DNA from 4 places in the Castellaniella sp. UC4447_H14 genome. Region 4 is predicted to be linked to each of the others. Evidence: riboswitches for the same ligand, from Rfam matches in the RefSeq annotation. Region 4 holds a riboswitch; each other region holds the start of a gene.
The links. A riboswitch is a leader RNA that binds a small molecule or an ion and turns the genes downstream of it on or off. The one in region 4 is predicted to bind thiamine pyrophosphate.

Region 1 (7,714 bases), 1.4 Mb from region 4:
TTGTATTTGATGTTGGGAGAATGTTCTGCCAGCAGCTTGCCCAGCACCTTGGCCTGTCCGATCCCGTAGTCGGTGTTTTCAGCCAGGGCGACCACGCTCTTGACCTTCATGGCCGCAATGGTTTCGGCCATGGCGGTTGCAACGTGCGTGTTGTAATTGGCCGGATTGAAGACCTCCGGGTAGCCCTTGGTACGGATGTCGTCGGACCAGCAGTTGGTGTCGATGTAGGGAACCTTGTAGCGGTGCACGACTTCGATTTCAGCCAGACATACCGAACTCTGGTGCCCGCCTGCTATCGCCACGACCTTGTTCGTGGTGATGAGCTTTTCAACGGCGGCGCGTCCCTTTTCGGGGATGCCCTGATCGTCCTCGTAAAGAAGCTTCAGGGGACGGCCCAGAACGCCGCCCTTGTCGTTGATCATCTTGGCCATGATGTCAAGACCGTGCTTGACTTCCGTGCCCTGGACCACCGAACCGGGGGGCGATTGAGTGAGGCTCACACCGATCAGAATCGGATCCTGACTCGCTGCGTGGCCGACGCCGGAGAAGCCCAGCATGGCCGCCGCCGCGGTCGCCAAAACGAAGCGTAGCTGTCTCATCGAAATCCTCCTGGGGAAATCGGCCGGGAAATTATTGTGTATGTCCGGTCCGACTGGACATGCTAGTCTTGCGCTATTTCCCCGTCAATACATAGGGTTATGGGTGGAACGCCCACTATGCCCCGTTATCGTCAAGCAATCGCACCGACGCGCCCAGCGTGGCGAAATCGAACTCCCGCATCGAGCGGCGCAGCGGACGCATGATCAGGATCACGACGACTGGCACCAATGCCGCCGCCAGGAACGACTCCAGCAGATGCTCGGGCTTGGCGCCGGGCAGCGGGAACAGGGACAGGCCGGCGACCAGACCACAAAGGGTGCCAGCCATGGCGGCGAAGCCGTCATGACGCTTGCTGAACAGGCCGTAGAAAACGGGAAAAGCCGCTGCGGAACACAGCAGGTCGGCCAACAGGAACAGGTAAAGCACGCTGAACCCCTGCGCCGCGACCACCACGACGGGAATCGCCAGCACGAAGATCAACCCCCGCGCCAGGCGCATCATGGTGGCACTGCCCGCACCGGGCAGCAACCTGCCCAGGTCAACGGCAATGAGACTGGAGACGGCGCTGATGGCGGTGTCTGAACTGCTCATCACCAACCCGAGGCCCAGGGGGATCAAGAGCAGCGCAAGCCACAACGAGGCGTGCGGAATCAGTACGCTGAACAAGGCCACGGAACTGTCCCCGCCCGGCGCCAGGCCGATGAAGGCCAGTCCGAACAGGCCCATCAGGAAGATGAACGGCCCGACCATCAAGCCGCCCAGCAGGAAGCCGGTGCGCATGGTGCGCGAGTCGCGCGCGGCGTAGATTCGCTGCCAGTTGCCCTGGTGAAACAGGCCGGTCAGAAGGATGGCCACGAAAAAGGTGAAGCCGGCCTTCACCCCCGCCGGATCGCTCAGGTCCAGCAGCCGCGGGGCCCGGGCGCGCAATCCCTCGATCGTGGGCAGCGCCCCGCCCGCCGTGTACCAGCCCAATGCGACCAGGAACAGCAGCAGCGGCACGATGACGATCATATGCACCCGGTCGGTGAAAATCGACGCGCGCAGGCCGCCGTAAGAAGTGTATATGAGAGTGGCGCCGACGACGACGATGGCCGTGGCCCAGATGGGAACCGGCGCGAGTAGCCGAACCAGCTTGCCCACGGCGGTGACCTCGGCCGACATGGCGATGAACAGATAGAACACCATGATGAGCAGCGCCAGGCCGTACATGGGCCGGCCATAGCGGGCAATGAGGAATTCGGTCAGGGTGTGGCCGTTGGGGATCAGTTCGCGCATACGCCGCCCCAGCGGGATCATGGCAATGCGCGGCGACATGGCGCCCAGCGCGTACCCAATGATGGCCGCCAGCCCGCCCCACGTTGCGGCCTGTGCGGGGGCGAACAAAATCCACGCCCCCAAGGTCGAAGCCATCAGGGTCAAGATGGTGGCAACGGCGCTCTGGCTGTTGCGGGCCGTGATGTAGTCTTCCAGGCCTTTCTTGAAGCGCCGGGTATACAGAATGCCCGCGGCGGCATAGCCGAACGCACAAAGAAGCAGCCAGGAAATGGCCGTTGAAGTGCTGAGCATGGCAAAAGTCCTTCCCATCAGTGAATTGGCGGGAAGAACGCGCCCAAGGGCGCTCGCGCATGACGCGATTCCTTCCCTTCGCCGGCATTACCCGGATCAGGTTCTAAGGGTCAGCGCGGAATTGGCGCAATCTCAGCTCGCTATGAGCTCCCCCAGGACTGGCGTAAGACTAAAAGAGCCGGGCCCGACTGTCAACGACGTTCGCCGAGTCTGTGTGGTAAATTGCGCAATAGCGACACGGGGTGTCCCGACGACGTCGGGGCTGAGACGACACCCGTAGAACCTGATTCAGTTCATACTGGCGGAGGGATGTTCGCGACGGGGCACATCGTGCCCGCGGTTCGGCCTTTCGCCTGCCCTGCGAGAGACATCATGCCCGGACCCAAACAAGCTCTACCCCTGAACGAACAAACAGTCCTCGTCACCGGAGGCGCGCGTGGCTTGGGCGCGCACATCGTACAGGCTTTCCAGCGCGAAGGTGCGCGCGTGATCGTCAATTATTTCCGTAGTGCCGACGCAGCCGCCGCGCTGGCCGCGCAGGCTCCCGACCGCACACTCGCCGTCCAGGCCGACGTGCGCGATGCGGGCGCCGTGCAGGCCATGGTCGGCCAGGCGAGCCGGCGTTTCGGAACGCCGATCAGCACCGTCGTCAACAATGCCCTGCCCGATTTCCAGTTCAACGGCGACCAGCGCCCGCACGCCGACACGCTGTCGTGGGAAAACCTCAGCCAGCAGATGGAAGGCACCCTGCGCGGCGCCCTGAACACCGTCCAGGCGGTGCTGCCCGGCATGCGCGCCGCGGGCTTTGGCCGGGTGATCAACGTGGGCACCAACCTTTTTCAGAATCCGGTCGTACCCTATCACGACTACACAGCGGCCAAAGCGGCGCTGCTGGCCTTCACGCGCACGCTGTCGCACGACCTGGGGCCAGACGGCATCACCGTCAACATGGTCTCGGGCGGCCTGCTGCGCACGACCGACGCGTCCGCCGCCACGCCCGAGGCCGTGTTCGAACTCATCGCTGGCAGCACGCCCCTGCGGCGCGTCACCACCCCGACGGAATTCGCCGACGCGCTGCTGTTCTTCGCATCGCCCTGGTCGCGTTCCGTCACGGGACAGAACCTGGTGGTCGACGGCGGCCTGGTGCACAACTGAGCCGCAAGAGCACCATGCTGCACCTTAATCTCTTCATATTCGGCTGCGGACATCATCGGGCGGCCTGGCGCCATCCTGCCTCGGCTGTGGAACGCCTGGGCGACATCGGCTACTACGAAGAACTGGCACGCATCGCAGAACGCGGCAAGCTGGACGCGATCTTCTTCGCCGACGGCGCCTCGGTCAGCCACATCGAGGACGGACCGCGCTGGTATCTTGAGCCGCTGACCATGCTGGCGGCAATCAGCCGCGCAACCGAGCGCATCGGCCTGATCAGCACGGTTTCGAGCACCTTCTATACGCCGTTCCACGCGGCACGCCTGGTCGCTTCGCTGGACCATATCTCGGGCGGGCGCATGGGCTGGAACGTGGTGACGTCGATGTTCGACGCGGAGGCGCGCAATCACGGCTACGAAGCCATGCCCGATCACGCCTGGCGCTACGGCCGAGCAGAGGAATTCATCGACGTCGTGCTGCGGCTGTGGGACTCGTGGGCCGACGACGCGCTGTTGCTGGATCGCGCACAGGGCATCTACGGGGAAGCCGACCGAATCAGGCCCATCAATCACCACGGCACCCATTTTCTGGTGGACGGCCCGCTGACCGTGCCTCGTCCCCCGCAAGGCCATCCCGTCCTGTTCCAGGCAGGCGCGTCCGCCGAAGGGCGCGACCTGGCGGCCCGCCGCGCCGAAGCCATCTATGCGGTCGCCTACGATCTCCCGGCTGCCCAGTCCTACTACCGGGACATCAAGCGCCGCGTCTGGGAAGCCGGCCGGACGGAGCCGGTACCCATCATGCCCGGGCTGGTGGCATATGTGGCCTCGACGGAAGCGGAGGCCCGCGCCAAGCAGCGCGAGCTCGACGAGCTGCTGCCATCGGAGGCATCGCTCAGGCAACTGGGCATGTATCTGGGCCAGGACTGCGGGGACTGGGACCTGGACGCGCCCGTCCCGCCCCTCTCACCGCTGTCGGCGTTCGAAGGCCCGAAAGGCCGTTACGCCACGATCCTGCGCATCATCGAGGCCGAACGGCCCACCGTGCGCCAGCTACTGGGGCGGCTGGCCGCCGGCGGCGGACATTGCACCATGGTCGGCACACCCGAGCAGATCGCCGACCAGATGGAATACTGGCTCACCCACGAAGGCGCCGACGGATTCAACCTGATGCCGCCCACCCTGCCCGGGGGCATCGAGGATTTCGTCGAGCAGGTCGTCCCGGTGCTGCAGAAACGCGGGCTGTTCCGCACGGACTACGGGACCAGCACGCTGCGCGGCCACCTGGGCTTGCGCAGGCCACGCGGCAACACGCCGGGACGTGGCCGCCGATAAAGCCCAAAACGACAGAGCCCAAACCGAAGTCCGAGCTCTGACCGAATCCTGGAGCGGGCGATGGGAATCGAACCCACGACGTAAGCTTGGGAAGCTCAAGTTTTACCATTAAACTACGCCCGCGTTCGTAAGCCTTTGACTTACGAGGCCTGAAGATTGGCCTGTGCCGCCCGGGTGCCGCGTGTCGCGGCGTTTGAGTAAAATCAGAGTCTACCCAACCCAGCTGCAGCCCAACAGTTTACCCCATTTTGAATTTCTCCAAAGCTCCCTTGCCCCCTCTCACAGCCCAGGATCCGTCCGGCAGCACCCACATCCGCAGTTTCGTCCACCGCCGGGCTCACATCACTCCCAGCCAGGAACACGCCATCGTCCAATGGCTGCCGCAATGGTCCGTCCCGTACCGGAACGAACCCCTGGACTTGGCACAGGCCTTTGGCCGCACGGCGCCCACCATTCTGGAGATCGGCTTCGGGATGGGAGAAACCACGCAGCAGATCGCACAAGCACGGCCAGAGGACAACTTCCTCGGTGTGGAAGTCTTCAACGCCGGTGTGGGCGCTCTGCTCAAACGCATCCACGAGAACGACCTGCACAACGTGCGCATCGTCCAGCACGACGCCGTCGAAGTCCTGCGCGACATGATCGCGCCCGGGGCGCTCGCGGGCGTGCATATCTATTTCCCCGACCCCTGGCCGAAGAAGCGGCACCACAAGCGGCGGCTCATCCAGCCCGCATTCATCTCGCTGCTGGCGAGCCGCATGGCCGAGGGCGCATACATCCACTGCGCCACTGACTGGGAACATTACGCGCTCCAGATGCTGGACGTGCTTTCCGGCGCTTCGGAACTCCGGAACACCTGTAACGGCTTCGCTCCCCGGCCCGACTACCGGCCGCTGACAAAATTCGAGAACCGGGGCCTGCGCCTGGGACACGGCGTCTGGGACCTGATTTTCACGCGACGCGCGCCGGCGCACGCCGCTCCAACCCTGGAGAATGCATGATGTACCCGGAAATCGAACCCTATGCGAGTGGCTTCCTGGATGCTGGGCACGGCCACCGCGTGTATTGGGAACTGTGCGGCAACCCGGAGGGCCGCCCGGCCGTCTTCCTGCACGGGGGGCCCGGTGCCGGATGCTCGGCCGCCCACCGCCGGCTCTTCGATCCGAAGCGCTACAAGATCCTGATCTTTGACCAGCGTGGCTGCGGCCGGTCCACCCCCTCGGCCAGCCTGGACCACAACACGACGTGGGACCTGGTCTCCGACATCGAACAGTTGCGGGACGTAGTGCTGAAAGCCGAACAGATGCTGGTGTTCGGCGGCTCCTGGGGCTCCACGCTGGCGCTGGCCTATTCCGAAGCCCATCCCGAGCGGGTTCGGGCGCTGATCGTGCGAGGGATTTTCCTGCTGCGTCCGGAAGAATTGCGCTGGTTCTACCAGGAGGGCGCCTCGTGGCTGTTCCCTGACTACTGGGAAGGCTACCTGGCCCCCATTCCGGAAGCTGAGCGGGGCGACCTGATCTGGGCGTATCGTCGGCGTCTGACGGGAAGTGACCCGGCTCGCCAATTGCAGGCCGCCCATGCCTGGACGCAATGGGAAAGCCGCACCATCAGCCTGCTGCTGAACCCCGAGCACATCCGGGCCCACGCGACGGACCAGGCCGCTCTGGCCTTTGCGCGCATCGAGAACCACTACTTCGTCAATCACGGCTTCATGGACGATGGCCAGCTTCTCCGCGATGCAAGCCGGCTGGCCGACATCCCGGGAGTGATCGTCCAGGGGCGCTACGATTGCTGCACCCCCGCGCGCTCAGCCTGGGACCTGCACCGTGCGTGGCCCAAGGCCGACTTTCACATGATTGCGGACGCGGGCCACGCCTTTGACGAGCCCGGGAACCTGAAGCAGCTCCTGGCCGCAACGGACCGCTACGCCCGGGACTAGTGTCCCGACAGGGCGGGTTCTCAGCGGAACCCGCCGCGCCCGAAACCGCCCAGGTTCTTCAGGCCGCCCATGGCGCGCATCATCTTGGCCATGCCGCCCTTTTTCATCTGCTTCATCATGCCTTGCATCTGGTCGAACTGCTTGAGCAGGCGGTTGACTTCCTGGACCGGCACCCCGGCGCCGGTGGCAATGCGCCGCTTGCGCGAGGCCTTGATGAGATCGGGCTTGGCGCGCTCGCGCGGGGTCATGGAGTTCAGGATGCCCTCGGTGCGCGCGAGATGCTTGTCGGCTTGCCCGCCCTGGACCTGCGCAGCCGCTTGCGCAAACTGGGCCGGCAGTTTTTCCAGCAGCGACCCCATGTCGCCCAGTTTTTTCACCTGTTGCAACTGTTCGCGGAAGTCGTTCAGGTCGAACCGCTTGTCGGATTTGAGCCGCGCCGCAAGCTTCTGCGCCTCGGCAATGTCGATGTTCTTCTGGGCCTGCTCGACCAGCGAGAGAATGTCGCCCATGCCCAGGATGCGCTGGGCCATGCGCTCCGGATGAAAAGGCTCCAGCCCGTCGAGCTTCTCGGATACGCCGACGAACTTCAGAGGCTTGCCGGTGATCTGACGCACCGACAGCGCGGCGCCGCCCCGCGCATCCCCATCGAGCTTGGTCATCACCACGCCGGTCAAGGGCAAGGCATCGGAAAACGCCCGCGCGACATTGACCGCGTCCTGACCCTGCATCGCATCCACCACGAACAGCGTCTCGATGGGTGAGAGGAGCCCGTGCAAGGCCCGGATCTCGTCCATCATCATCTGGTCGATACCCAGGCGCCCCGCGGTATCGACGAGCAGCACGTCATAATGGTGACGGCGCGCATGATCCAGTGCCAGTCGCGCGATGTCCTCTGGCTTCTGCGACGGATCGGTCGGCAGGAAATCCACGCCCACCTGCTCGGACACCGTGCGCAATTGGTCGATGGCAGCCGGGCGGTAGACGTCCGCGCTGACGGTGAGAACCTTCTTGCGGCCGGTCTTGCGGCCATGCTGCACATGACCGCCCTCGGACAACCATTTGGCCAGTTTTCCGGTGGTGGTGGTCTTGCCGGCGCCCTGCAGGCCGGCCATCAGGATCACGGCGG
Region 2 (7,714 bases), 1.1 Mb from region 4:
GGACGCCGCTGCAGCAGCGCCGATCCCGTGACGGACCAGTAGGCCCGGATGACGAAGAAGACGATGCTCAGACCGACGGCGGCCATGTGCAGGTTCTTGACGGGGAGATAGTATTCCATGTCCGTGGACTCCTAGATGGGAGACAGCGACCAGCCGCCGTCGGTGCCTTTCAGGACCAGTTCCACGCCGTGGTGGCGGCGCAGCGAGCTGCGGTGTCCCACGCTGACGATGCGGGCCTGGGGCAAACGGTCACGCAGCAGACGGTACATGGCGTCTTCCAGACCCTCGTCCATGGCGGATGTCGCCTCGTCCAGGAAGGCTGCGCTGGGATGTGCGATGAGCAGCCGCCCGAAGGCCAGACGCTGCTGTTCCCCCAGCGACAGGATGCGGCTCCAGTCATCGTGCGAGTCCAGCTGGTCGCACAGATGCCCGAGCTGCACCAGCTCCAGGACCTTGGGGTCGTTCTCGGCGGTGACGGGATCCACCGGCAGCGGATAGTGAAGTGCCTGCCGCAACGTCCCCAGCGGCAGATAAGGTTTCTGCGCGAGGAATAGCGAAGCGGTCTGAGGCCGCACGATTTCCCCCGATCCATAGGGCCAGATCCCCGCGATCATGCGCAGCAGTGTCGTCTTGCCGGAGCCCGACGGGCCGCGTACCAGCAAAGGCTGTTCGCTGGCGACTTCCAGGTTGACGTCTTTCAGCAGCGCCTCGCCATCCGGCCGACGGACGGTGACACCCAGCAGCGCGAGCCGCTGGCCGTCCTGGCGCGATGGCGGCAGCGTCATGGCCCGGGCGGCATCGATGGTCGCATCAAATCCGGTCAAGCGGTCCAGGGTGGCACGATAGGTGGCGAAGCTGTCGTAAATATTGCGGAAGAACGACAGGTTGGTCTGCAACTGCCCGAAAGCCTGTGCGGTCTGGATCAGGTCGCCCAGGCTGATCTGCTTGGTGAAGAAGCGCGCCGCCTGGATGATGAAAGGGAAGACGACCGCCGTCTGGGTGACGACGAAATTGAATCCCAGGAATTTCAGCGACCGGTAGATGATGGCCCAGGCATTGCCGATGACCTGCCGGAACACTCCGCGAAGCGTGCTGCCTTCGACCCGCTCTCCGCGGTAGAAGGCAATGCTCTCGGCGTATTCGCGCACGCGGACCAGCGCATAACGATAATCGGCGTTCAGTTTTTCATTCAGGAAGTTAAGCAGGATCAGTGGCTTCCCGATCCAGATCGCCAGGATGGTGGCGATGAAGACGTAGATGAAGACCAGGAATACCATGGCCCGCGGAATCTCGTACCCGAGTACCGTCATGGGGCCGGACAGGCTCCAGAGGATCGCGGTGAATGCGATGGTCGACACCAGCGAATTGATGAGCCCCACAGCCAGCGTCATGGACGTCTGCGCAAAATTGGTGATGTCCTGCTGGATCCGCTGGTCCGGGTTGTCGGCGAGGTGGCTGAGCGACAGGGAACGGTAATAGGCCTGGCGCTCCATCCAGCGCACAAGCATGCGTTCGTTCAGCCATTCGCGCCAATGGACCACGAAAGCCTGCTCCACGTAGAAGTCGAACAGCGAGCGCACGACATGCACCGTGGCGAGGATCGCAAACAGCAGCATGGCGGCCCAGAAGCCAGCCTCGTCCATCTTCTGGAGTGCGCTGTACATGGTGTTGTACCAGTTGGAAAACAGCACATCCACGCGCACGGCGGCCAGCGTCAGCAGCAGGATCAAGGCCAGCCCCGCGATCGGCTTCCAGCTTCGGCGCGGAGAAAAATAGGCGGCCGTCAATTGCCAGAACTGATTGCCCCATCGTGTAAATCGCACCAGGCCCCAGGTGGCGAAGACCCCGACCAGAAGTGTCAGGACATAGGCTTTGACGAGCCACATACCGCTTTCGGCCAGCGCGACTTTCCATTCCATGGGTATCGGATTTCCTTGAGGGTTCGTTCCAGATGCAGCCAGGGGCGAAGGCATTGTAGGTTGGATGCGACATGGTGGGGAAGGTTTGGCCCGGCCGCGCTCCGATTTGACGCACTTTCCCATCGATGCCCAGAGGCGCTGAGTCAGGGATTCTCCTAGGGTCTTTCAGGGCCAGCGGCGGGAACGCCGGCAGTTCCCAGTGCGCGGCCCGGGTTACAGTCAGTCGGTGGGATAGAGGATCCCAGAGGAGACTACACATGATTCGGATGTTGAAGCTGAAAATGGCGCTTGCCGCCGTATGTTTCGCGGCGGTAGCGCCCGGCCTGGCGCAGGCCAAGGACCTGAAGATCGGGCTCGTCGTTCCGCTCTCGGGGCCCTTTGCCACGACCGGCCAGCAGATGATGAACGGCGTGAAGCTGTACGTTCAGCAGCATGGCGATACGGTGGCGGGACGCAAGGTCGTGCTGATCGTCAAGGACGATACCGGCGTCAATCCCACCATCACCAAGCGTGAGGCCCAAGGCCTGCTCATCAATGACAAGGTCGACGTGCTGGCGGGCTTCGGCCTGACGCCCGGCGCGTTTGCGACGGCACCGCTGGCCCAGGAGACCCACACGCCCATGGTCGTGATGAACGCGGCCACCTCCGCCATTACTACCAAGTCCGACTACATCACGCGGACCTCGACGACGCTGCCGCAGGTTGCCGCGCCCATGGCCACCTGGGCCAAGGAAAACGGCGTCAGGAAGGTCTACGTCATCGTCGCGGACTACGGCCCCGGCCATGATGCCGCCAAGCAGTTCAAGAAGACCTTTACGGAGGCCGGCGGCGAGATCGTCGGCGAATTGCACACGCCGCTGACCAGCCCGGACTTCGCGCCGTTCCTGCAGAAAATCAAGGACGCCAAGCCGGATGCCCTGTTCCTGTTCATCCCCAACGGTGATCAGGGGATTTCCTTCGCCAAAGGCTACAAGGAGCGCGGCCTGGACAAGACGGGAATCAAGTTGCTGGCGACAGGCGACATCACGACCGAGGACATGATCGATGCCATCGGCGACAGCGCGCTGGGGATCATCACCTCGTACTATTACGCGCAGTCGCACGACTCGCCGGAAAACAAGGCGTATGTCGCCGCTTATATGAAGGCGTATCCGGGGGTGCGCCCGAACATGATCTCGGTGGCCGGATACGATGGCATGAATCTGATCTACGAGGCCCTGAAAAAAACCAACGGCGATGCCAGCGGGGACGCCTTCATGTCGGCCGTCAAGGGCATGAAGTGGATGAGCCCGCGGGGGCCCGTTTTGATCGATCCCAAAACCCGCGACATCGTCCAGAACGTCTACATCCGTCGCGTGGAGCGGGTCAATGGCGTCCTGCAGAACGTCGAGTTCCACACCTACGAGGCGGTGAAGGACCCCGAGAAGGGTTGAATCATTGCGGTGCGGCCTGGGTGGCGCGCGCGCCCACGCGCGCGCTCGCCGCTCCCAGGACAAAGGTCAGCAGCAGGGTGGGCAGGGCGCTGCCGTATTGCGGGGCCCATAGGGCCAACCCCTGATAGCACGCAATGCCCAGCGCCCAGATCACGGCCGGAGCGGTGTGGATCGCCCGAGGAGTACCGGACAGATAGGCAGAATGCGTGCCCAGGCGCCCCAGGATCACGCCGAAAAGCGGCACGAAGACCGAACTCAGCGTCAGCAGGAACGGCTCCAGGCTGTGCATGGGCAGCACCATCGCGCAAACGATGGACACGGCGGCCAGAATTGTGCTCCAGGTCCGCACGCTGATCGACGCGAACAGGCTCTGGGTGCAGACGGATCCGGAATACAGGTCGCCGTAGGTGTTGTCCAGCTCATCGACCAGGATCAGGCCCAGCGCGATCAGGCCCCCCTGCGCCAGCAGCAGGGCGCTCACCATGTCCACGTTCGGTCCCGTTACGGTGACGACCAGCACCCCCAGGGCGTAGCACCAGATGTTGGCAATGGCATAACCCAGCCAGGTGCCGCCCAGTGCGCCGCTCGCGCTCTTGCCGTGTCGGGCGTAATCCGCTACCAGCGGAAGCCATGAGACCGGCATGGCAATCACCAGGTCCAGTGCCTGGAAGGTATTCATGCTCCCGTCCCCGGCGCGCTGCCATAGGGTGTGCAGTCCCTGGGCGTCGAGCTTCAGGGCAAATTGTGCGGAGAGCCACAGCAGGGACAGGATGACCAGCGGCAGCCCCACGCGGCTGACAATGCGTCGTACCAGCGTCACCATGGATCCCCGCAGCAGCGCCATGACGATCAGGCCCCACAGCAGGGTGGGCAGAATCAGGCCTGGATCCATGCCGAAGGCCCGGCGGCTGATGGCGCGTGTCCCGTCGCGCATCACGACCAGTTCAAAGGTAGCCCAGCCGACCAGTTGGATGACGTTGAGCAGGACCGGCAGGTGGGCGAATCGCCGCCCGTAGACCGCGTGGATCAGCCCGGCGCTCGACAACCCGCTTTCGCATCCGATGCGGGCAACCCAGGCGAGCAGTCCGGCTCCGACGATGGACCCTGCGACGACGGCCCATAGCGCCTCGCGCGTGCCCAGTGCCGGTACCAGGTAGGCGCCGACCTGCATGACGAGCAGGCCCACACCAAGGCTGAACCAGAGGGACATGTGTTCGCGCCAGCCAAAGACGCGCTCGGCGGCCGGGATGGTGTCGGATGATGGAATTGAAGCGGACGGACTCATGGTGCGCCTGTCGGAAAAGCCAGGAAGCAGGCGCGCGGCGACGGCAAGCGTCGCCATGGCGAGCTGCTTTCCTGCGCGAGGATGATCTCAATCAGGTTCGAAGGGACTGTCTCAGCCGCGCGAGCGGCACCCCTAGCGATGCTCGTATGGTAAATCTTCGGTGATTTTAGGAGTGTCTCCGCACTGCGGCAAGCGCGGCAAGCACGTTGTGGCATGGACGCGCCACGTCGGCGCATTGCGCCCGGCGCAAGGCCGGACGTCTGGCCGCGGACATGTCACAGCGTCGGCCAGGTGCGGAGCTGATCCAGCAGTTCATCTTCCAGGGCTGAGCAGAATCCGGGGCGGCGGGAGTCGGGCAGCCAGTGGTCCAGCGACGCTACGCTTTCCGGCTGGTAGCGCCGGCCCGAGCCCAGGGCCGCCTCGAGTTGGTTGGCCCGCGCGGTGGCCTCGTCGGTATCGCACTGGGCGAGCACCATCGCATGCACGATCGCGACCTGATGCGTGAAGTCGTGGCCCGGGATGTGACGCCACAACTGTGCCGTGCCCACGACCTTGCGGGCCGGAGAGCCGGCGGCCAGGTTGTAGCGGCCGTCGCAAAACGAACCCTCCACGGCCTGAGCGCGCGCTTCGATTCCGAAAGTGAGCAGGCTGATCTGGAGCAGGGCGCAGAGATGCCGGTAGAAGGCGTCGGCATGATCCATCGGGCGACCGGTGAAGCGCTGAGCGAGGCTGATGTTCAGAATGCCGGTTCCTTGGGGAACGACGCCGCCGCCCGACTGGCGCACGTGGACGGGCCAGCCCTGGCCGGCCAGCTCGGACCGGATGGCGTCGAAGCCGGGGTGCGCTGCATAGGTGCGTGGCACGACCAGCCCTTGTGGCGCTTGCCACATGCAGGCGGCGGCGCCGTCGACGGCCAGCGGCAGCAGCTTCTCATCGGCCAGCGGGCCACGTGCCGGGCCGGCGGGGGATTCAACGACGCGGTAGGAGCAGGACTCTGCAGTCACCATCGCCGCATCAGGAAAGCTGTGTGGCGGCGAACGTTTCTTCGTCCATGAACAGGTAGCGGATCGCGTCGATCAGCCCGATCACGGCGGCGAGCGGCAGGAAGATCCAGGCGATCACCAGCAGCACGACTCCCCAGCCGACCTGGCCCAGATAGAATCGGTGTACCCCGAGCCAGCCGAGGAACAGCGCCAGGATGATCGCTATCCGGCGCTGCGTGGCCGGGTGGCCGAGCGCGCCGCGTCGCGAGCGCAGCACCCAGAGACTGGCCGGGACGGTGAGCGCGATGGCGAGCAGGACCTTGCCGGTGTGCGCACGCAGATAGTTCCCCACCACGGCGAACAGGTCGCTGAAATTGCGAATCAGGACGCCGGTGAGGGTGGAGATCCAGGCGAAGATGTCGTGAAAGACGGCTTCGCCGAACGTCAGGGCCAGCAAGATGGCGACGAAGATCGCGACGATCAGGATCAGGTTTTTCAGCATGGTGTCCCGTGGCACGCGAGGCGGACGATGACTGTGGGTGACTCCATTCTATAAGGAACGGTGCTGCTTTAGCGGGTGCAGGCCTGCCGTATGGCGTGATCCCAGGCGGCCAGTCGGTCGGCAGCCTCGTCGTGCGGCATGACCGGATCGAACTGGCGCTCCACCCGCCAGAGCGATTCCAGCTCCTGGGTGTCGGCATAGACGCCCGCGTGCAGGCCGGCCAGGAAGGCGGCGCCCAAGGCGGTCGTTTCCACCATGGTGGGACGCAGCACGGGAATGCCCAGCAGGTCCGCCTGGAACTGCATGAGCAGATCGTTGACGCAGGCGCCGCCATCCACGCGCAAGGCTTCCAGCGGCGCTGCGTCCGTGGCCTGGGCGTCCCGGCTCATGGCCTGCAGCATTGCGGCACTCTGGTAGGCGATGCTCTCCAGCGCCGCACGAGCAATGTGCGCCATGGTGGTGCCCCGCGTCAGCCCCGTGATGGTGCCGCGGGCCTCGGCGTCCCACCATGGCGCGCCCAGCCCAGTGAACGCGGGGACAAACGTCACGCCGCCCGCGTCCGGGACACTGCGGGCCAGCGCCTCGATGTCGCTGCTATGCACGAAGGCGCGCAGGCCGTCGCGCAGCCATTGGACGACGGCGCCGCCGACGAATACGCTGCCTTCGAGGGCGAAGGCGGGCTGATGGTCGATCTGGGCGGCGCTGGTGGTCACCAGACCGTTGGCCGAGGTCTGGAAATGCCCGCCGGTGTGCATCAGCATGAAGCAGCCCGTGCCGTAGGTGTTCTTCGCCATGCCGGGGTGGAAGCAGGCCTGGCCGAACAGCGCGCTTTGCTGGTCGCCCGCCACGCCTGAGATCGGAATTTCGCGGCCGGCCACGTCGGTATGGGTGTGCCCGAAGGCGGCCGACGAGGGAAGAATGGCCGGCATCATGGCGGCCGGGATCTGCAGTCGGTCCAGCAGTTCCGTGTCCCAGGCGTTGCGGTGGATGTCCATGAGCATGGTGCGGGCGGCGTTGCTGACATCCGTCAGGTGGCGTTGGCCGCCCGTCAACTGCCAGATGAGCCAGGAGTCCACAGTTCCGAACAGCAGCTCGCCGGCTTCAGCGCGCGCGCGAGCGCCCGCCACGTGGTCGAGAATCCATTTGAGCTTCGTGGCTGAAAAGTATGCGTCGACGCGCAGTCCGGTCCTGGCCTGAATCATGGGTTCCATCCCCTGTTCGCGCAGTGCCGCACAGGTGGGCTCGGCGCGTCGATCCTGCCAGACGATGGCGGGGTGGATGGGTTCCCCCGTGTGGCGATCCCAGACGATCGTGGTCTCACGCTGGTTGGTGATTCCGATCGCTGCTATTTCCGATGCCGCGATCCGCGCTCGCCCCAGCGCTTCGCGCAGGGTGTCTTGCTGGCTGCGCCATATTTCGATCGGATCGTGCTCTACCCAGCCCGGCTGCGGGTAATGCTGGGTGAGCTCGCGCTGCGCTAGCCCCACGATGCGGCCCTGGCGGTCGAAGACGATGCTGCGGGTGCTGGATGTTCCCTGGTCCAAGGCAAGCAGGTAACTCATGGCCACTCCTTTGAGCGTTGTAAGCGAATA
Region 3 (7,714 bases), 840 kb from region 4:
TGGCCGCGAGCGTGAAGCGCCGTTGGCGCGCGGGGGTGCCTCCGTCGGCCAGCAGCTCGATGCGGATGTGCAGGCGCCGCACGAAGGCGGACCCGCTGGCGCTCATGGTGAGGACAACCAGGAGAAAAATGGAGATTTCCTCGGTCCAGGCAAAAGACTCGGACGTGAGATAGCGGACGATGACGTTGGCGAGCGTGATGCAGGCCAGAATGGACATCGTGAGCACGGTGACCCAGTCTTCCAACAGCAGCGGGATGCGAACGGGGGGATCGGGGGGTGGCGTGTAGAGGCCTGCGGGGTCGGCGGCGTGGTTCTCTGGCATGGGTGCTGCGGGTGGCGAGGTTGGAGCACGGTTGAAACAAGACCCTTCATACTACAGCCAGATGCTGCTTTTGCCAGTTCGGGCATTCCCGGGACCAGCGGCCACGCGGCCGGCCCATGTGTCGTCGCCGATCGGGGGCCCGGGTGGGCGGGGACAACCCGACGGTGCCGGTGAAGGGGAAGGCGTGGATCGGTCCCGATCGTTGATAAACTGGCGTGCAGTGACGTTTTTTGTCCACGTTTACATTCCGATCATCCGAGGTTCTTTCCGGTGAATGCTTCCGTTCCTTCCGCATCCCTTTCGGCGGCGACCACGCCTTCCGTGGCTGTGGGCCGCAATGGCGCCCAGGTTTTGCTGGACGCGTTGATTGCATTGGGAGTGGACACGGTGTTCGGCTATCCGGGGGGCGCGGTCTTGCCGCTTTACGATGCGCTCTACAGCGAACCGCGCATTCGTCACATTCTGGTGCGCCATGAACAGGCCGCCATGCACGCGGCCGAGGGCTATGCCCGCACCACGGGGCGCACCGGCGTGGTGTTCGTCACGTCCGGTCCTGGCATGTCCAATACCACGACGGGGCTGCTGGATGCGATCTGCGACTCCATTCCGGTGCTGTGCATCAGCGGCCAGGTGGCGACCAGCGCGATCGGGACGGACGCGTTCCAGGAATGCGACGCCGTGGGTATCTCGCGGCCCGTCACGAAGTGGAATGCCCAGATCAAGCGCGTCGAGGACGTGGCCGGCCTTGCCGCCAAGGCGCTGCGGCTCACCCGCAGCGGTCGGCCGGGTCCCGTGCTGCTGGACTTTCCGAAGGACCTGCAGATGGCGCAGGTGCCTGCGGAATGCCGGACGGCGGCCCCGGAACCGGTGACCACCGCCGAGGCGCTGTCGCCCGTCACCGAAGCGAACCTCAAGCGGGCGGCCGCACTGATTGCCCGTGCCCGGCGCCCGGTATTCTATGGCGGGGGCGGCCTCATCAACTCCGGGCTGGACGCCTGCCACGCCTTTCGCAGCCTGGTGCAGGCCACGCGCGCGCCTTGCACGCTGACTCTGATGGGATTGGGCGCCTATCCGGCCGACAACGATCAATTTCTGGGCATGTTGGGGATGCACGGCACGCTGCAGGCCAATCTCGCCATGCACCACGCGGACCTGATCGTGTGCGTGGGAGCGCGGTTCGATGATCGCATCACCGGTCGCCTGTCGGATTTCTGCCCCTTTGCGGAAAAGATCCACCTGGACATCGATCCGGCCTCCATCGACAAGGTGGTGCGCGCCGATGTGGCGCTGGTGGGCGACTGCTATCCCTTGCTGCGAGCGCTGCACAAGGAACTGGATCCGCAGGCGCTCGATCCCCGCCGCCTGGATGAATGGTGGCAGCGCATCGGTGTCTGGCAGGCACGCGACTGCCTGAAGGTGACGCCGTCGGATCAAGTCATCCTGCCTCAGGACCTGATGCAGCGCGTGGACCGGCTGCTGTCGGGCCAGGATGCCATTGTCGCCACGGACGTGGGACAGCACCAGATGTGGGCGGCCCAGTATATCCGCGTCAATCGGCCTCAGCGCTGGCTGACGTCGGGCGGCGCGGGCACCATGGGCTATGGTCTGCCGGCCGCCATCGGTGCGCAGATCGCCCATCCCGACAAGACGGTGGTGTGTGTGAGCGGCGATGCCTCGGTGCTGATGAATATCCAGGAACTGGCGACCGCCATGCAGCATGGTGCGCCCGTCAAGCTCATCCTGTGCAACAACGGCCACATGGGCATGGTGCGCCAGTGGCAGGAACTGATTCACGAGGGCCGTTACAGCCATAGCTATAACGCGTCGCTGCCGGACTTCGTGGCGCTGGCCCGGGCGTTTGGCTGGGGCGCGGCGCGTGTCGAACATCCTCGTGACCTGGACGCCGCGCTGGCCGCTTGTCTGGCCCACGATGGGCCGTATTTCCTGGACGTCGCCGTGGTGCCGCTGCAGAACTGTTTTCCCATGATGCCCGCCGGCTGCGGGCATCAGCAAGTCATGCTGTCCGAAGACACGTGGTACGTGGAAGAGTGACTTTCCGCGCCCGGGCGAGCAGCGTGTGCCCCCTGGTTTTCTGTATGTCTGACTCGAGGACTTTTCATGGCCATTCGCATTGTTGACGTGCGAGAGGTGACCAAGCGGATCGCTTCGCCCATTCGTAACGCCTACATCGACTTCTCCCGGATGACGACCAGCCTGGTGGCGGTAGTGACCGATGTGGTGCGGGACGGTGAGCCCGTCATCGGCTACGGATTCAATTCGAACGGTCGCTACGGCCAGGGCGGCCTGATCCGGGAGCGCTTCGCCCCACGCCTGCTGGAAGCCGATCCGGCTTCCCTGATGGACGACGCTGGCGACAACCTGGACCCCGTGCGTGTCTCCGGCGCCCTGATGTCGAACGAGAAGCCGGGCGGCCACGGCGAGCGATCGGTGGCGGTGGGAACACTGGACATGGCGGTCTGGGACGCGGTGGCCAAGATTGCGGGAAAGCCGTTGTTCCGTCTGCTGGCCCAGCGTCACGGCGTGCAGCCCAATCCCAAGGTTTTCGTCTACGCGGCCGGCGGATACTACTATCCCGGCAAGGATCTTGGCGCCTTGCGGGCCGAGATGCGCCGCTATGTGGATCGCGGATACAACGTCGTGAAAATGAAAATCGGCGGGGCGCCGATCGAGGACGACCGTCGGCGCATCGAGGCGGTTCTGGACGAAGTCGGCACCGAGGCGCGGCTGGCGGTGGACGCCAACGGCCGGTTCGATCTCGAGTCGGCCATTGAGTACGCGCGCATGTTGAGCGACTACCCGCTTTTCTGGTATGAGGAGCCGGGGGACCCCCTGGATTATCGGCTGCAGGCCGTTCTGGGGCAGTTCTACGAACGGCCCATGGCAACGGGCGAGAACCTGTTCAGCCATCAGGACGCCGACAATCTTCTGCGCTATGGGGGCATGCGGCCCGACCGCGATTTCCTCCAATTCGATTGCGCGCTCAGCTACGGGCTGGTCGAGTATCTGCGCACGCTGGACGTGGTGAAAAGCCATGGCTGGTCCTGGGACCGCTGCATTCCGCACGGGGGCCACCAGATGTCGCTCAATATTGCCGCGGGACTGGGCTTGGGAGGAAACGAATCGTACCCTGATCTTTTCCAGCCCTACGGCGGGTTTCCCGATGGCGTGAAAGTCTCCGATGGGCATATCATCATGCCTGACATCCCCGGAATCGGGTTCGAAGGCAAGTCCGATCTCTATGCTGAAATGCAGGCCCTGAAGTGAAAACACATCGTATTGCAGTCATCCCCGGAGACGGGATCGGGCGTGAAGTCATGCCGGAGGCGCTGCGGGTTCTGGAAGCCCTGCGCCAGCGGTACGGGTTGTTGCTGCAGTTCGAGCCTTTCGATTGGGCCTGCGCGGAGTTCTGGCAGCAGCACGGGACGATGCTCCCTGACGACTGGTTCGAGCGCCTCCGGGGGTTCGATGCGATCCTGTTCGGGGCAGTCGGCTGGCCGGAGGTGGTGCCCGACCACGTGTCCTTGTGGGGATCGTTGCTGAAGTTTCGCCGCGGCTTCGATCAATACATCAACCTGCGCCCGGTCCGCCAGATGGCCGGAGTGCCCGCGCCGCTCGCCGGCCGCAAGCCCGGCGAGATCGATTTCCTGGTGGTGCGCGAAAACACCGAAGGGGAGTACACGAATCTCGGGGGCCGCATCTACGAAGGCACCGACCGTGAGGTCGTCATCCAGGAGTCGGTCTTTTCTCGCCACGGGGTCGATCGGGTGCTGAAATTCGCGTTCGATCTGGCGGCCCAGCGTCCGCGGCGGCACCTTACCGCAGCCACGAAATCCAATGGCATTGCGATCAGCATGCCCTACTGGGACGAGCGCCTCGCGGCCATGGCGACCCAATATCCGGGCGTGACCTGGGACAAGCACCATATCGACATATTGTGTGCCCGGTTCGTCCTGCAGCCGCAACGCTTCGACGTAGTGGTGGCGTCCAATCTTTTCGGCGACATCTTGTCTGATCTAGGGCCCGCCTGTACGGGCACGATCGGCATTGCACCGTCGGCCAACCTCAATCCCGAACGGCGCTATCCGTCGTTGTTTGAACCCGTGCATGGGTCGGCCCCCGACATTTACGGTCAGAACATCGCAAATCCGGTGGGGATGATCTGGTCGGCTGCCATGATGCTGGACTTCCTGGGCAGCACCGATGAGGGGTGCCGGGCGGCGCATGATACGCTGATGTCAGCCATCGAACAGGTGCTGGAACACGGTCCCCGCACGCCCGACCTGGGCGGGAAGGCCAGCACCCAGATCATGGGCCAGGCGATCGCGGATCTGGTTGCGGCGGCCTAGTGTCCCGTTCGGTCGGTTTGTGTCCTTGAATTCGGATGCATGCGCCATCCAGACAAGGCGCGAACCGCAGTGATGGCAAGGGCTATCACGAGGATGTGCAAGGCAGTATGGGTGGCGCAGGCGCCGAATTCAAACATCAGGATTGACCGAATGGGACACTGGCCGCCGGCGCGTCAATCGAGGCGGTTCAGCGCAGCCGCCAGGAAATCGACGAAAGTCCGCACACGCGTGGACAGCTTGTACCGCTGGGCGTAGATCGCGTAGATGTCCGCGTCGGGGGTCGTGTAGTTCGGCAAGACGGTTTGCAGGCGGCCGTCGGCCAGGTATTCCCGGATGTCCCACTCGGCCCGCATCAGGATGCCGTGGCCGTCCAGCGCCCATTTGACGGCGATCTCCCCGTCGTTGGTGGCGAGGTTTCCGTGGATGCGGACCGTCTCGGTCTTGCGGGTGGCTTCCCGCCCGCTGGAGAGACGCCACACGCCGTATGCCTGGTCGCCCTGACGGATTCCGATGCAGTTGTGGCGGATGAGGTCATGGGGGACGAGCGGCACCCCGTGCCGCTTCAGGTACCCGGGCGAGGCGCACAGCAGGCGGCGGTTGGCCACCAATAGACGGGCCACCACCCGGGCGTCCGGTGGCTCCCCGAAGCGGATGCACACGTCGAACGCATCGTCGGTCAGGGGCGGGGGCGTCACGGACAACTGGAGCCGCACTGAAACCCCGGGGTAGGCCGACACGAACTGCGAAATGATGGGCGCGACATGGCTTCGGCCGAATCCGAGAGTGGCATTGACGCGCAGCAGCCCCGTCGGGCGTTTGCGCGCGCCGCCCAGCAGTTCGCCCAGTGTGTCGATTTCGTCCAGGATGCGGCGGGCGTGTTCCAGGTAGACCTCGCCTTCCGGGGTGAGCATCATGCGCCGCGTGGTCCGCCGGATGAGAGGGATCGCGAGGCGCCGCTCCATCGCGGACAGCCGCTTGCTCACGGCAGCCGGCGTCAGGCCCAGTTCGCGTGCGGCCGCACTCAGGTTGCCGGCCGAGGCCAGCGTCGAGAAGAAGGTGAAGTCGGCCGCCTGGATCGGGTCCTGCATCGTGCTAGAGGCCGCAGGTCTCGGGCATCTCGCGGATCTCGAGATGCACGTCGGCTTGCGTCAGGTCGATGGATTGCAGGGCATAAAGCGCGTCCACGAAGCCCACGGCAAAACTGGCGGGACCCGCGGCGATCTTGCCCGCTGCTTCGCCCGCGAGCTTGAAATGGGCGTGCGCGGCGATCGTGGCCTCGAAATCGCTGGCCAGCCGGGTTCCGTCTGCGGCCCGCTGGGCCGCCAGGTAGGCCGCCGTCAGCGAACCCAGCGAACAGCCAGTGCCGATGACGCGCGGCATGAGCGGGTGGCCGCCACCCACGCGGGCCAGGCGCACGGTACTGCCGGAGACTTCGACGATGGCATCGCGCGCGCCCGAGACGGCCACCACCGCTCCCGTGGATTGGGCGAGGCTCATTGCCGCGACCAGTACCGCGTCGACCTCGTCGGTCGCGTCCACGCCGCGCCCGCCGGCGCCTTGGCCGGCCAGGGCGGCGATCTCCGAGGCATTGCCGCGGATCACGCTGGGATGGCATTCGGCCGCTTGCTGGATGCGCGTCGTCCGAAAATCGATAACGCCCACGCTGACGGGGTCCAGCACCCAGGGTTTGCCGAGTTGACGGGCGACACGAACGGCCGCGTCGGCCGCGAGCAACTGGTGGCTCGTGGCGGTGCCTAAATTGATCAGGATGCCGTCCGCCAGCCGGGCGAACTGACCGGCGTCGGCCTCGTGGTCCAGCATCGCAGGTGCGGCGCCAACGGCCAGCAGCACGTTGGCGCTGAATTGCTGGACGACCGTGTTGGTGATGTTCTGAATGAGAGGCGCAGCGGCGCGCAGCCGCGCGTGCAGAGCAGGCAAATCCAGAGCCATGACAATTCCTACGCTAGCGCTAACCAGATCAGGTTCGATGGGTCTGTTCTCAGCGCACTGTCATCGCTGTCCGGCCATGTGGCCGTTGGTGGAAGAGCAGGGAGCACCCCATGTCATGGGAGCACTTTAGCAGATTCGCGGATCTGCCGTCCCGCATGGTCTCGGAACCCCGACGCAGGCGAAGTCCGGTTTTTTCGCGCGACGGTCTATGTTTTGACAGGTAAGGACGGCCGGCTACACGCAGCGGCCGCCGTCCACTTCCAGGCAAACGCCCGTGATGAACGTGGCCTCGTCGGAAGCCAGGTACAGGCAGGCGTTGGCCACGTCGTCCGGCGTGGAGAAGCGTCCCAGCGGGATGCCGGCCACGAACGTGGCGCGATTCTCGGGGGTGTCGGGCTGTCCCATGAAGTCCGCCAGCAGGCCGGTGGCTCCGATCACCGGATTCACGCAGTTGACGCGGATGCGGTCGGGGCCCAGCTCGGCCGCCATCGATTTGCTGGTGGTGACCACGGCGCCCTTGGTGCCGTTGTACCAGGTCAGGCCGGGGCGCGGCCGGATCGCGGCGGTGGAGGCGATGTTGACGAAGACCCCGCCGCCCTGCCGCCGGAAATGCGGCACGAAGCTTTGCGCGCTCAGGAAGATGCTTTTTACGTTGATCGCGTAGATGCGGTCGAATTCGGCCTCGCTGACTTCCAGCATGGGGCGGTTGCGGTGCGTGGTGCCGGCGTTGTTGACGACGATGTGCAGGGCGGAATAGTGCGCCAGCGTCTGGTCGCGCAGCCCGTCCATGCTCGCGGCGTTCGCGACGTCGACGGCGACGAAATGGGCCCGTCCGCCGGCGGCCTGGATGCGGGCCACGGTTTCCTGGCCGGCCGCTTCGTTGATGTCGGCCACCACGACGCGGGCGCCTTCGCGTGCGAATGTTGCGGCAATGCCCCGGCCAAATCCCGAACCGGCACCTGTCACGATGGCGACTTTGTCCTGTAGACGCATGCTTCCTCCTCTAGTGTCTCAGCCGTGGTGGATCGCCACGGTTTTCAGTACGGTGAAGCCAAGCAGTGCTTCGAAGCCTTTT
Region 4 (7,714 bases):
CGCCGTTGTCCTTGAATCGCTCGTATTCGGGGGTGCCGCTATACCAGACCCGGTCATTGATCTGCTTGAGGCCGTGCCAGTCGCCCAGCGCCAGATAGTCCAGCCGCGCTCGCTCGGCGCGGTCCGCCGCGATCGGGTTGGACGAATCAATGTCTTCGGCCAGGATGCCTTGGACACTGCCATGCGCCAAGCCGATGCGCAGCAGGCCCGGCGCCGTCTCCTTGGCATCGAACCAGTCGGTCAGATCCAGATGCGTCTGGCGCTGCGTCAGCGGCGCCGCCAGGACGGAGAACCCCAAATCCGCGAATTCGTACACGCCGGGTTCCAGCAATACATGCGCATTGGCCGGGATCGCGCCCAGGCGCGCCGCCTGCGTCCAGACACTCTCGGCCAGCGCTGCGTCATGATTGCCGGGGATCAGAATCCAGGGGCCGGCGAATCCCTGCAAGGCGTTGAATACCCGCCGAATGGTGCGGTCCGATACGGTCTGCGCATCGAATACGTCGCCGGCCACCAGCACCGCGTCAGCCTCCTCCGCTACCGCAAGTGATGCAATGCGCTCTACCGTCGAAAAGCGAGCTTCGGCCAAGACCACGGCGTCTTCGGGGGCAAAGCGCCCGTACTGGCGCCCCATCTGCCAATCGGCGGTGTGCAGGATCCTGACTGTCATCAACCTATTTTAGTGTGGAGACCGCAAAAGGTCGCGATGGCCGCCGCAGGCCCGAGCACGGGCGCATGCCGCGCTTGACGGGCGGAAACCGGGAGGACTAGGATGCGGTCACACAACCTTACCTATGTCACGGAGGCCTCTCCATGCGCCGTCCTGCCGCCCCAGCCCGCACGGGGCTCTGTTCCACTTTGCTGGCCTGCGCGTTGTTGGCGGCCGGCCTGGCTGTTCCAGGCGCCGCAAGCGCCGAGGGCCCGGACCAGATCGCGCTGGGAGGAGGGATGACGGTGCTGCCGAGCTATGAGGGTGCGCGGGACTACAGGGCGCGTCCATTTCCGGCCATCAATGCGCAGTCGGGGCGCTTTTTCGCGCGTACCGGCGATGGTTTCTATGACAGTACCGGAGATGGCGTGGGGCTGAACCTGGTCCAGACCCCGAATCTGACCTTGGGCGTCGGAGCCAACATCATGTGGGGCTACGACCAGGACGATATGCCCCACGGCGTCGGCGGTCTGCCGGACGCGGTGGGGGCCCATGCGTTTGTCTCCACGCGGCTGGCCGAGTATGTGCTGAAGCTGTCGGCCACCCAGGCTGTAACGCACCAGGACAGAGGGATGCTGCTCAACGCCCGCCTGTCCTATCCCTATGCCGCCACCGCCGCGCTCACGCTGACCCCCAGCGTGGCGACCAGTTGGGCCAACCAGAAGTACATGGACAGCTACTTCGGAGTGTCCCCCGATGCCTCAGCGAACTCCGGCGTGGATGCTTACGCGCCGTCGTCGGGGATCAAGGACGTATCGCTGCGCGTCGGGGCGAAGTATGCGGTCACCGACCGCCTCAACCTGACTGGCTCCATTGGCACCAGCCGGATCGTGGGCGAGGCGGCCAACAGCCCCCTCGTCCAGCAAAAGACGCAGATGCGGTCTTCGATCGGAGGCAGCTACGCGTTCTGACCGGGAGCCTAGAACGTGGCGCCCAGCCCTACGATGAAGCGCGTATCCCGCGATCCATCGTCCACCTGATCGCGGTGATTGGCACCGGCGACCGTACCGGAGACGGTGAGGTGCTTCGCAAACGCATAGCTCAGACCCGCGCTGTAGTCAGTCTTGTTGCTCAGGCCTTCTGTCTGGTAGTCCAGGTAGCCTAGCCCCAGATTCAGACTCACGGCCCCTGTGAGCGGATATGAATATGCGAGCTGGTAGTACAGGTTGCCTTCGTTCACATTGGCGAGCATGCCGCGATAGGCCTTGAAGGTGAGCTGACGGTAGCTGAGGCCGACATAGGCTTCGCCATCGTTCCAGGAGCGTTCGTTCGGGTAGAGGTAGTGGATGTAGCCCACGTCCAGCCCGAAGTCCTTGTTGATCTGTGCCTTGTAGCCACCGTAGAGGTCCATCTCTACGCGGGCGTCGCCAAAGTGACCCGTGGAGTTCCAGTTGCCGACGTAAAGGCCGCTGGAAGACGCATAATCCACGCCGCCCTGCACGGCCGGCCGGAATGCCTTGTCGCGCCCGTCCTGGTCCACGCCCCTGCTCTTGTAGAGCGAGACAGTGGAAAGATTGAAGGAAGTGTCCGCGTGAGCAACCGTATTGGCGCCAAAGGCCAAGCTGCCCAGCATGAGAATGCCGAGTGTATGTGCTTTCATGAATGCTTTCCTGCGCGAGGATGATCTCAATCAGGTTCCAAGGGACTATCTCAGCCGCTGATGCGGCACCCCTAGCATGCTTCGGAAGTGAAGCGGGACGGATTGTAGTGCAAAAAAACCCCCGCGGACGCGGGGGTAGGGTCGGACGAAGCCGAGGACGCCGGCGCTCAAGGCACCACGGTGATGTTGTTGCGCACCTCAGTCACGCCCTTCACGGTGCGTGCCAGTTCGGCGGCACGGTTCTTCTCGTGCTGGGACTTGGCAAAGCCCGACAATTGGACGATGCCGCCCTGGATGGTCTTCACATTGATGTCCAACGCCGAAGTATCGGGATCGTTCGCGAGTTTGGCTTTGACCTGCGCGGTCACGACGGAACCATCCACATATTCGCCAACGGATTCCTGCTTGTTGGCCACCGAGCATCCGACCAGGGTGATGGTTGCCAGACCGGCGACCACGGAAAATGCAATTTGACGGGCGATTTTCATAGTGTTTTATCCCTCTCAAAAATGGAATCTGGACAGAACTGGCAGGCAGACCCCCGCCAGCCTGTGCGGTTGCGCGTCAGCCCCTTCGCCGACCGAAGATCAGCGAAATGATGAACAGTATGACGAAGATGACGAACAGAATTTTGGCGATCTCTGCAGCCAAACCCGCAACACCGAAGAAGCCGAAGAAACCGGCGATGAGTGCAATGATGAAAAAGACTACTGCGTAGTACAGCATGGGCTCTCCTCATCGTGATTATCCCTACTGCTACCGGGGCTGCTTTTAAGGTATCATCGCCGCCCTGCGATACGTCGCTCAAGCTGTAACAATTTCGCGCCCGGTTGGCATGCCTCAACGGGTCTATTCACAGGCGTACGGCGGCCCTTCGACAGCTCCGCCGCCCGCCCTGCTTTCACACCAACTGACACGCATGTCACGAAATCACATAAGCGGATTCAATGCCCGTACCGCCCGTGATCGTGGCTTTCGCCATGGCCGTGGCCATGATCGTGCCGGTATTCGGCTCCGTGCCCGCGCTCCGGTCCGCGCTCATGGACCCGCGCATACTCGCCGCGGTGCCCGCGGTAATACGGCACATAACGGTTGACGTACCAGTCATCGCGCACGAAATAAACGGGGCGGCCGCAGGCGCCATACCGCGCGCAGTGCTTGCTCCAGTGTTGGGCATAGCCGGGCGGCACGCGCAAATAGATCGGAGGGGCACCTACGAACTGAGGCGCTGGGGCCACGACCACGGGCTGGGGATAGATCAGTTCAGGGGCAGGCGCTCCGCCGATATTGAGTTGGCCATAGAAGCCGGGCTCGCCGACGCTGATGGACACACCGACCTGGGCTACGGCGGGCACGGACGCTGCGGCGAGCAGAGCCGCCAAAAGGATATTCTTCATCTTTTTCAAAACCTCCAACAGTACATCCGCCCGATAGCGCATCACGGAAACCTCCGATTACCGACGGGCGGAAACGGCCATTCAGTGTAGGCAGTCGTCCACAGTGATATTGCTACGCATGGTATGAGGAATGACCAATCGTAGCGCCGGGACACAATGGGGTTAACATTTCGCCTGCGTTCCACCCCCAGACAATCCGTTGTGACTCATTCCGCCAGCACTCGACACGCCCTGCATCCCGCTTGGGGAATTGCTGTTTTTCTGCTGATCGCACTGATCGGCCTGTTCGCCGTCAAATGGTCGCCCTATTACGACCGCGCCTTCGTGGCCGCCCAAACGCATTCCATCGGCCAGTCGATCCTGGCCGGACCGGGCGGAGAACTGCCGCCCCCTTCTTTCCAGGCCGCACTGGGCTATGCCATGTCCTACGGGGCGGCCATCTGGAAGGCGCTGCTGCTGGGCCTGCTACTGGGCTCCGCGATGCAGGCCCTCCTGCCTGCGGACTGGATCCGGCGCTGGCTCGGCGGCTCGGGCACCGGCAGCATTCTGGCGGGCACCCTGCTGTCCATCCCCAGCATGATGTGCACCTGCTGCTCGGCGCCGGTCGTGAACGGATTGCGGGATTGCCGCGCGGCCCCGGGGAGCACAGCGGCCTACTGGCTGGGCAATACCATGCTGAATCCCGCCACACTCGTGTTCATGGGGTTCGTGCTGGGATGGCACTGGGTCGGGCTCAGGCTCGTCGTGGGGCTCGTCATGGTAGTCGGACTGGGATGGCTGCTCAACCATACGGGCCGGACAGACGGAACCCTCCCTGCCATGTCCGACGAGCCCCCCTGCTCTTCGGCGACAGTCCGGCCGGCGCTGGATGCCGCCCGCGCCCTGCGGCGCTGGGCCCGGGCCTTCACGGGCATGGCGCTGCGCCTGCTGCCGGAATACCTCGTGTTGGTATTGCTGCTGGGCGCCGCCCGCGCCTGGCTTTTCCCGGTGATGGACGGGGGCATGGACAACAGCGCGCTATGGATCGCGGCCGCCGCTGTCGCGGGACTGCTGTTCGTCATCCCCACCGCCGGCGAGGTCCCCATTGTCCAGGGGCTACTTTCGCTCGGCGTGGCCGCAGGACCGGCCGCTGCCCTGCTCGTGACGCTGCCCCCCGTCAGCCTGCCGTCGCTTTTCATGGTGGCCCGCTCATTCCGGTCTCGAGAGTTGGCGATTCTGGTCGCCGGTGTGCTGGCGATGGGTCTGCTGGCGGGCATTCTGGCCATCGGACTCGGGTTCTGAGAACAGGAGCACGACCGGGAGGATGGCGCCCCGGCAGCGTCCCGCCTTGGGTGCCCCGAATCGGATCAGCCGGCCTTGACGTGCAGGGCCCGGCCAGCGCCCAGGCCGCTCAGGCATCCCCCCACGGCAACCGCCGCGAAGAGCCACCCGGATGCGCCGAAATGCCCCGTCCAGCTCTTGATGAGGCCAATCAGCAGAGGCGCCCCGGAGGCCACCAGGTAACCCACCGTCTGGGCCATGCTGGATAGATGGGCCGCGACATGGGAATCGGGAGAGCGCAGCACGATGAGCGTGAGAGCCATGGCAAAGAAGCCCCCTTGGGCGATTCCCTGCACCACCGCCCAGAGCCAGACAGTGCCCAGCGGCGCGAACAACACGCCCACAAGCGACAAGCCGGCCACCAGGCTGAGGCCTACGCTGAGCAGGCGCTGGTCATGGAAGCGGGCGATCAGCGACGGCAGGAGCAGGCTGCCGAGAACATTCATGAAAATGCACACCGACGTGACCAGGCCCGCCTGCGTCCCATCCAGGCCGCGCTCACGCAGAATCGGCGCCAGCCAGCCCGATACACTATAGGCCAGTGAAGACTGCAGCCCCATGAACAGCGTGACCTGCCAAGCCAGCGGGCTGTGCCAAAGACGCCGCATGTCGCCCGCTGAACGCTTGGGACCGGAAGCCGCCGGACGGTGCCGGATCCGCAGGCCCCAGACCGCGGCCACGGCGAGTGGCGGCAACGCCCAGACGGCGACGCCCACCCGCCAGGAATCGCCAAAATGATAGGCCAGCGGCAGCGTCACCGCTGCCGCCAAGGCCGCCCCGCCATTGAGCGCAACGGTGTACAGCGCCGTCATGAGCGCAACGTGCCGGGAAAAATCGCGCTTGACCAAGGCGGGCAGCAGCACGTTGGTCACCGCGATGCAAGCACCCGCCAGCGCCGATCCCAAAAAAAGGCCGGGCAAACCCGGCCAGGCCCGCAGCGCCGTTCCGACGGCCAGCAGCAACAGCGCTCCCAGTACGGTACGTTCGATGCCAAACCGCTGGGCAAACGGTGGCGCAAACGGCGCGAAAGCCCCCAGACACAAGACCGGCAAGGTCGTCAAATAACCGGCCGTGGCGGATGATATCCCGGTCTGCTGAATGATCTCGGGCAGCAGCACGGACAGGGTGGGGAAGATCATCCGCAGGTTCAAGGCCACCAGCATCAGGATGATGGCCAGCCAGAACAGGCCACGACGTGCCGTCGTGGAAGGTGCCACCCGCGATTCGGATCCGGACATGAGCGCGCTCGAAAGAAAAGGGCCTCATTCTACCGAACGCCGTGTCAGAGATGGGCGGAAAGCAGCGTGGCCATCCCGAGAAACACCCCGAACCCGATGACGTCCTGGAACGCGGTTTCGAACGGGCCCGCTGTGGTCGCGGGGTCAAAGCCCATCCTCTTGGAAATGATGGGGAACAAGGTTCCCATGAACGCAGCGGTCACCATCGAGCAGGTCAACGCCACGCCGATGACCACCCCGAACATGAAATGCGTCGACCAGAAGCCGCCGATGGTGCCCAACACGGCGCCGCAGGCGACGGCCATCATCACCGTGGTGAGCACCTCCTTGACCACCGTCGCCATCGCGGCCCTGGTGCTCGTGGTCCCCATGTCGATCTTGCGCACGGTGATGGCAGTGGCCTGCAGCCCGACATTCCCCGATACGGCGGAAATGACCGGCATGAAGGCCGCCAGGAGGATCACCTGCTTGAGAATCGCATCGAACTGATCAATCAGCAAAGCGGCGGCCATTTCGATCACCATCGTGCCAAACAGCCAGGGCAGGCGCGTTTTTGCCGCCTGCACCGGCGACATGGCTTCCATCGCCGCCGCGTCGGTACCCACGGCTCCCCAATACCGTTCATACAGCTTGGCGATCGTGACCTGCATCAGGTCCTCCTGAGGGACCACGCCCACCAGGAAACCGTCCCTGTCGGTCACGGGCAGCGAAAGAAATTTGTGCTTGGACAACAAGCGGGCCGCCGAAGTGCTCTCGGTGTCGACCGAAACGCAGACGACCTGTTCTTCCATGGCGTCGGCGACCAAACGGTCCCCGGGCTGCATCAATGCGTCGCGAATCGAGATGACTCCCAACAAGCGTTCTCGTGTGCGGCCCGAGACCTCTTCCTGCCGCACCACCTGCATGTCGTTGGGCAGCTCCTTCTTGGGGTCGCTGCGCGGCACCTGAGCCAGCGCCTGGCGCAGGGTCATGGCTGGATCCAGCCGCACGAAATGCTGCGTCATCATGCGGCCGACGGTTCCTTCGGGATAGCACTGCTGCTGGGCCGCCTCGCGCACGACATCGGCCCCGATGAGGCCGGCATTGGTACTCTCTTCGATGGCCCGCTTCGATTGATCCGACAGAAGCACGGCGGCGTCCCGGCTCGGCAGCTGATCAATGAAGCCGGCCAATCGGTCTGGGGCCAGCGTCGCCGTGATCGTGGTGGTCAGTTCGGGCGCCAGAAGAGTGAGCACATGCGCCGCGCATGCGTCCTGCAAGGTATTGAAAGCCTTGACCGCGTCGGCGGGGTCCAGCCCTTCCAGCACCAGCGCCACCTCGGCGGGCGCCTGGTCCCGGAGCAGCCTCGCGATCGCATCCTCATCCACTGGCTCCTGCTCAAGCCTGAGCCGAACATCCTCAAGCAGTTTTTCCCAAAGCGATCGTTCGTTCAAAAGTCCCTCTCCCGGCC

Region 1: linked by a shared signal. The riboswitch ahead of ACVCMJ_RS08130 (sodium:solute symporter family transporter) and the one ahead of ACVCMJ_RS14785 (TorF family putative porin) in region 4 are both predicted to bind thiamine pyrophosphate.
Region 2: linked by a shared signal. The riboswitch ahead of ACVCMJ_RS04515 (purine-cytosine permease family protein) and the one ahead of ACVCMJ_RS14785 (TorF family putative porin) in region 4 are both predicted to bind thiamine pyrophosphate.
Region 3: linked by a shared signal. The riboswitch ahead of thiM (hydroxyethylthiazole kinase) and the one ahead of ACVCMJ_RS14785 (TorF family putative porin) in region 4 are both predicted to bind thiamine pyrophosphate.

What each region holds. Positions count from the first base shown of each region.
Region 1 is NZ_CM129666.1:1,692,777-1,700,490, forward strand. Features, by position in the region: gene ACVCMJ_RS08125 (ABC transporter substrate-binding protein) at 1-599, opposite strand, end outside; gene ACVCMJ_RS08130 (sodium:solute symporter family transporter) at 715-2,166, opposite strand; TPP riboswitch at 2,223-2,330, opposite strand; TPP riboswitch at 2,395-2,493, shown strand; gene ACVCMJ_RS08135 (3-oxoacyl-ACP reductase) at 2,539-3,321, shown strand; gene ACVCMJ_RS08140 (LLM class flavin-dependent oxidoreductase) at 3,336-4,649, shown strand; tRNA gene ACVCMJ_RS08145 (tRNA-Gly) at 4,699-4,772, opposite strand; gene trmB (tRNA (guanosine(46)-N7)-methyltransferase TrmB) at 4,895-5,650, shown strand; gene pip (prolyl aminopeptidase) at 5,647-6,588, shown strand; gene ffh (signal recognition particle protein) at 6,609-7,714, opposite strand, start outside.
Region 2 is NZ_CM129666.1:918,332-926,045, reverse strand. Features, by position in the region: gene ACVCMJ_RS04530 (SirB2 family protein) at 1-119, opposite strand, end outside; gene ACVCMJ_RS04525 (ABC transporter ATP-binding protein/permease) at 132-1,919, opposite strand; gene ACVCMJ_RS04520 (ABC transporter substrate-binding protein) at 2,177-3,352, shown strand; gene ACVCMJ_RS04515 (purine-cytosine permease family protein) at 3,354-4,637, opposite strand; TPP riboswitch at 4,689-4,781, opposite strand; gene ACVCMJ_RS04510 (lipoyl protein ligase domain-containing protein) at 4,913-5,644, opposite strand; gene ACVCMJ_RS04505 (TM2 domain-containing protein) at 5,652-6,122, opposite strand; gene glpK (glycerol kinase GlpK) at 6,191-7,684, opposite strand.
Region 3 is NZ_CM129666.1:2,221,056-2,228,769, reverse strand. Features, by position in the region: gene ACVCMJ_RS10730 (TRAP transporter small permease) at 1-322, opposite strand, end outside; gene ilvB (biosynthetic-type acetolactate synthase large subunit) at 644-2,374, shown strand; gene ACVCMJ_RS10720 (mandelate racemase/muconate lactonizing enzyme family protein) at 2,447-3,607, shown strand; gene ACVCMJ_RS10715 (tartrate dehydrogenase) at 3,658-4,689, shown strand; gene ACVCMJ_RS10710 (LysR family transcriptional regulator) at 4,863-5,777, opposite strand; gene thiM (hydroxyethylthiazole kinase) at 5,782-6,639, opposite strand; TPP riboswitch at 6,627-6,760, opposite strand; gene ACVCMJ_RS10700 (SDR family oxidoreductase) at 6,874-7,632, opposite strand; gene ACVCMJ_RS10695 (aldehyde dehydrogenase family protein) at 7,651-7,714, opposite strand, start outside.
Region 4 is NZ_CM129666.1:3,065,133-3,072,846, reverse strand. Features, by position in the region: gene ACVCMJ_RS14795 (metallophosphoesterase family protein) at 1-670, opposite strand, end outside; gene ACVCMJ_RS14790 (MipA/OmpV family protein) at 814-1,620, shown strand; gene ACVCMJ_RS14785 (TorF family putative porin) at 1,629-2,309, opposite strand; TPP riboswitch at 2,300-2,392, opposite strand; gene ACVCMJ_RS14780 (BON domain-containing protein) at 2,477-2,797, opposite strand; gene ACVCMJ_RS14775 (DUF1328 domain-containing protein) at 2,874-3,035, opposite strand; gene ACVCMJ_RS14770 (hypothetical protein) at 3,254-3,706, opposite strand; gene ACVCMJ_RS14765 (permease) at 3,863-4,987, shown strand; gene ACVCMJ_RS14760 (CynX/NimT family MFS transporter) at 5,053-6,264, opposite strand; gene ACVCMJ_RS14755 (magnesium transporter) at 6,309-7,697, opposite strand.